Regions from separate parts of the Streptomyces sp. NPDC096311 genome, predicted to be linked through region 1. Evidence: riboswitches for the same ligand, from Rfam matches in the RefSeq annotation. Region 1 holds a riboswitch; the other holds the start of a gene.

Region 1 (2,196 bases):
CCTCGTGCTGACCCTGGTCGACGGAGAGGACGCCGCCGCGGACCACTTCCGCCGCGTACGCCGCCTCGTTGAGGCTCAGTCCGACGACCGCGACGACCATGTCGGTGGCGAGCCGGGACTCGTCGAAGGTGAGGAAGGCGGGGCCGAAGGGGACGCCGAGGCTCAGCGTCTTGTAGAGCGCGCTGAAGTTGTAGAGGAAGAGCAGGACGACGATGAGCGGCACCGAGCGGAACAGCCAGATGTAGACCCAGCTCACCGCGCGCAGCACGGGGCTCCTGGAGAGTCGGGCCAGGGCGAGCAGAATGCCGCCGAGCAGGCCCAACACGGCGCTGAAGAGCGTCACTTCGAGGGTGATGAGCAGGCCGTCGAGGATCGTGGGACGCAGGAACCAGTACGCGAACCGGTCCCACTGGAAGAAGGGGTTGGTCGCCAGCCCGTGGACGATCTGGGCGACCACGACGAGCGCGATGGCCGAGGCGATCCAGCGGCCGGGGTGGCGCAGGGGCAGCACGCGTTGTGCCGCGGCCGGGCGGGGCTCCGTCGTGCTCAACGGCACGGCGGAGCCCAGGGATTCACTCATGGAGGGCTCCAACGAATGCGGACACACCGCCGCCGGCCCGTACGACGGCGGTGCGCGCGGGGACAGACGGATGTCAGGGGGTACGGAGGGAGGAGATGCTCATCGACAGCGCGCCGTCAGGGCGGCGGGCGAGGGAGGCCGAGCCGTGCGGACGTTCAACGCCGCGGAAGGCGGAAGCGGTCAGCCCTGACAGAGACAGCGGGCACCGCGGGAGCTACAACACAGTGCGGCGGCTGGGCAGCCGTGGCGCCGCGAAGCGGTCGTCCCGTCAGCTGCGCACATCGCGTTCACCGTCACCATTCCGCCCCGCTGGGCCTCGAACGCACCGGAATCGATCCGGTCCGATGCGGCGTAAGTTAGGCACGGCCCCAAACGAATGTCAACGCGCTCCGGCCGGAACGACCACGTGGTGAGACCGCGCATATGCCTTCTTGACGGCTCAGCGGACCGCACCGAGACTGACGGGGACGGTCACGATTGTCAGCGCCCGTCGTGCGGGTTCCTCCCGTTCGACGCGGTGATCGGCCCCGGCCCGCTGACAGGCAACCCTTCCACCGCGACGGGGTGCCCCGGGTGACGACCGGGTCCCGCCGGTGCGGTGGGGCAAGCGTGGTCTCGCCTCTCGCGAGCCCCGGACACGGGAGCGATGGGAATGGCCAGGAGGAGCACGAACGGTCTGACCAGGCGCCTGCACATCGATCTGCAGCGGGTCTCCAGCGCGTACTGAGCGCTCGGCTGGAAGTGCCGGGATGTGCCGTCGATCGTCTACGGCGCCCTCGTGGCCGGTCGCGCAGTTCCCCGCACCCCTTCAGGGTGCTGCCGAACCGCAGCGGACTTCACCCGACCCGCTTCGTCCGGTCAGGTACGTCCCGCGATCCGGACCGGCCCGTACGTCAGCGCAGTCACTCCGTTCCGCCACCGCCGCCCAACGGGTCGCGGGGGCTTCGACGTTGCCTGGAGAGTCATGCCCAAGACAGTCTCGCTCGCCGCCCCTCGCCCCCACCGCATCCGCAGCCGCATCGGCGTCGGCCTGGCCGGCGGCTTCTACCCGGCGCCGCACCGCTATCAGCTGTACCTCGCCGAGGGCTGTCCGCGCTCGCTGCGCATCTCGATCACCCTGGAGCTGCTCGGTCTCCACGACTCGGTCGCCGCCACGCTGCTGACGCGTCCCGCCGAGACACCCGAGGCGTTCGCCGCACTGCGCGGCGCGTACGAGGCCACCTGGCACCACTACGACGGTCCGCTCACCGCGCCCGCGCTGTGCGACCGTTGGAGCGGACGGATCGTGAGCAACCACACGCCGGACATCCTGCGTGACCTCGCCGGACTGCCGGTCTGTCAGGGCGACGCCCGCCTCCCCCGGCTGAACCCACCGGCCCTCATCGCGGACATCGACGCCTTGCGCGAACTCCTCGACCGGGACGTCACCCCCGCCGCGCCGCCGCTTGCGCGCACGACGGCACTCCAGTCGCTGGACCGGCAACTCGCCTCGCACATCCACGCGTTGGGCGACGAGCTGACGGCCGCGGACGTCGATCTCTGGGTGGCCCTGACCCAACTCGGCCCGACGGAGTCCCTCTCCCCCTATGGACGGCTCCGGGACTACGTACGTCGGC
Region 2 (2,196 bases), on a different contig from region 1:
GCAGCGGCCCCACGATCCCGGAGACGAAGTCCGAGGAGAACTCCTTCAGGTCCGCGTCGATGAAACAGATGATGTCCCCGCTCGTCACGAGGAGGGAACGCCACAGCACCTCGCCCTTGCCGGGCACGGCCGGGATGCGCGGCAGGATCTCGTCCCGGTGCACCACGCGCGCGCCCGCCGCGGCGGCCACCTGCGAGGTGCGGTCGGTCGAGCCCGAGTCGACGACGACGATCTCGTCGACGAGGGGCACCTGCTGCATCAGGTCGTGGCGGATGACGGCGACGATCTCGCCGACCGTCTCCTCCTCGTTCAGCGCGGGCAGGACGACGCTCACCGAGGAGCCCGTGGCCCGTTTGGCGGACATGAGTCTGTGGAGCGGGCGATCGGTCACGGACCAGGAGCGATTGCTCAGCCAGCGCTCAGTTTCCTTCAGCACAGTCTGCGGCTCCTCACTGTCTGATCACCCGGTGTCTCACGGTGTGATCCATCTCGCGGTTCGGACGACTATCTCAACTGTCCAGGCCTTCGGTTACAGTCTTGAACAACGCGGATGACCATCGCATGTCGTAGATCATCTGCGGACCATCGCTCCACACGCGCCACCGCACGACACAACCGAATACCGCTCATCCAGAGGGGCAGAGGGATACGGCCCGATGAAGCCCCGGCAACCCTCCAGCTGGTCCGGTCACATTGATGTGGCGAGGCTCCCGGCTTGGGAAGGTGCCAAATCCGTCTCACGGCGAAGTGCGTCGTGAGGAAGATGAGGAGAAAGGGCCTCGCCTCCATGGCTGCGCAGACTGTTGCAAGCACCACGAACCCTGTCGCGGGCGACACCACCACCGTAGTCGGTGTGGATCTCGGACCCGCCGCCGCGCTTTCCTGCCGCGAGTGCGGGCACCGCGTGCCGCTCGGCCCGGTGTTCGCCTGCGAGGAGTGTTTCGGCCCGCTGGAGATCGCGTACGACTTCTCGGCCTACGAAACCGAAGAACTCCGGGCGCGCATCGAAGCGGGCCCCGCGAACATCTGGCGCTATGCGCCGCTGCTGCCCGTCCCGGCCGACGTCGCCGACAAGCCGAACATCAACCCCGGCTGGACCAAGCTCGTCAAGGCCGACAACCTCGCCCGCGAGCTGGGCGTCGAGGCCGGCAAGCTCTTCGTCAAGGACGACTCCGGCAACCCGACGCACTCCTTCAAGGACCGCGTCGTCGCCCAGGCCATCGAGGCCGCCCGCGCGTTCGGCTTCACCACTCTCTCCTGCTCCTCCACGGGCAACCTCGCCGGCGCCGTCGGTGCCGCCGCCGCCCGCGCCGGCTTCCGCTCCTGCGTGTTCATCCCGCACGACCTGGAGCAGGGCAAGGTCGTCATGGCCGCGATCTACGGCGGCGAGCTCGTCGGTATCGAGGGCAACTACGACGACGTGAACCGCTTCTGCTCCGAGCTGATCGGCGACCCGGCCGGCGAGGGCTGGGGCTTCGTCAACGTCAACCTGCGGCCGTACTACGCGGAGGGCTCCAAGACCCTGGCGTACGAGATCTGCGAGCAGCTGGGGTGGAAGCTCCCCGACCAGCTGGTGATCCCCATCGCCTCCGGCTCCCAGCTCACGAAGATCGACAAGGGTCTTCAGGAGCTGATCAAGCTCGGACTGGTCGAGGACAAGCCGTACAAGATCTTCGGTGCCCAGGCCGAGGGGTGCTCGCCGGTGTCCGTCGCCTACAAGGCGGGCCACGACGTCGTACGGCCCCAGAAGCCGAACACCATCGCCAAGTCGCTCGCCATCGGCAACCCGGCCGACGGGCCGTACGTGCTGGACATCGCGCGGCGCACGGGCGGGGCCGTGGAGGACGTGAACGACGAGCAGGTCGTCGACGCGATCAAGCTGCTCGCGCGGACGGAGGGGATCTTCGCCGAGACCGCCGGTGGCGTGACCGTCGGTGTCACGCGCAAGCTGATCGAGAACGGGCTGCTCGACCCGACGCTCACCACCGTCGTGCTCAACACCGGTGACGGCCTCAAGACGCTGGACGCGGTGGCCGGGACGGGGCTGACCGCGACCATTCGTCCCAACCTGGACTCTTTCCGAGAGGCCGGGCTCGCTTAGGGCTTGGCTCGGAGGGTTGTTTGTTTGCCGCGGGCCGGTGGGGGCCGGTCGCGCGGTTCCCCGCGCCCCTCTGGGGCGCTACCCGACCGGAGGTC

The links. Region 1 has a riboswitch for S-adenosylmethionine ahead of ACIRA5_RS15825 (putative leader peptide). Riboswitches for the same ligand answer to the same signal wherever they lie in the genome.
Region 2: linked by a shared signal. The riboswitch ahead of thrC (threonine synthase) and the one ahead of ACIRA5_RS15825 (putative leader peptide) in region 1 are both predicted to bind S-adenosylmethionine.

Annotation. Positions count from the first base shown of each region.
Region 1 covers NZ_JBIWFN010000005.1:350,945-353,140, reverse strand. Annotated here, with positions in the region: gene ACIRA5_RS15830 (amino acid ABC transporter permease) at 1-580, opposite strand, end outside; SAM riboswitch class IV at 1,050-1,196, shown strand; gene ACIRA5_RS15825 (putative leader peptide) at 1,227-1,307, shown strand; gene ACIRA5_RS15820 (cell envelope biogenesis protein OmpA) at 1,545-2,196, shown strand, end outside.
Region 2 covers NZ_JBIWFN010000003.1:535,435-537,630, reverse strand. Annotated here, with positions in the region: gene ACIRA5_RS10700 (glucosyl-3-phosphoglycerate synthase) at 1-436, opposite strand, end outside; SAM riboswitch class I at 624-770, shown strand; gene thrC (threonine synthase) at 788-2,101, shown strand.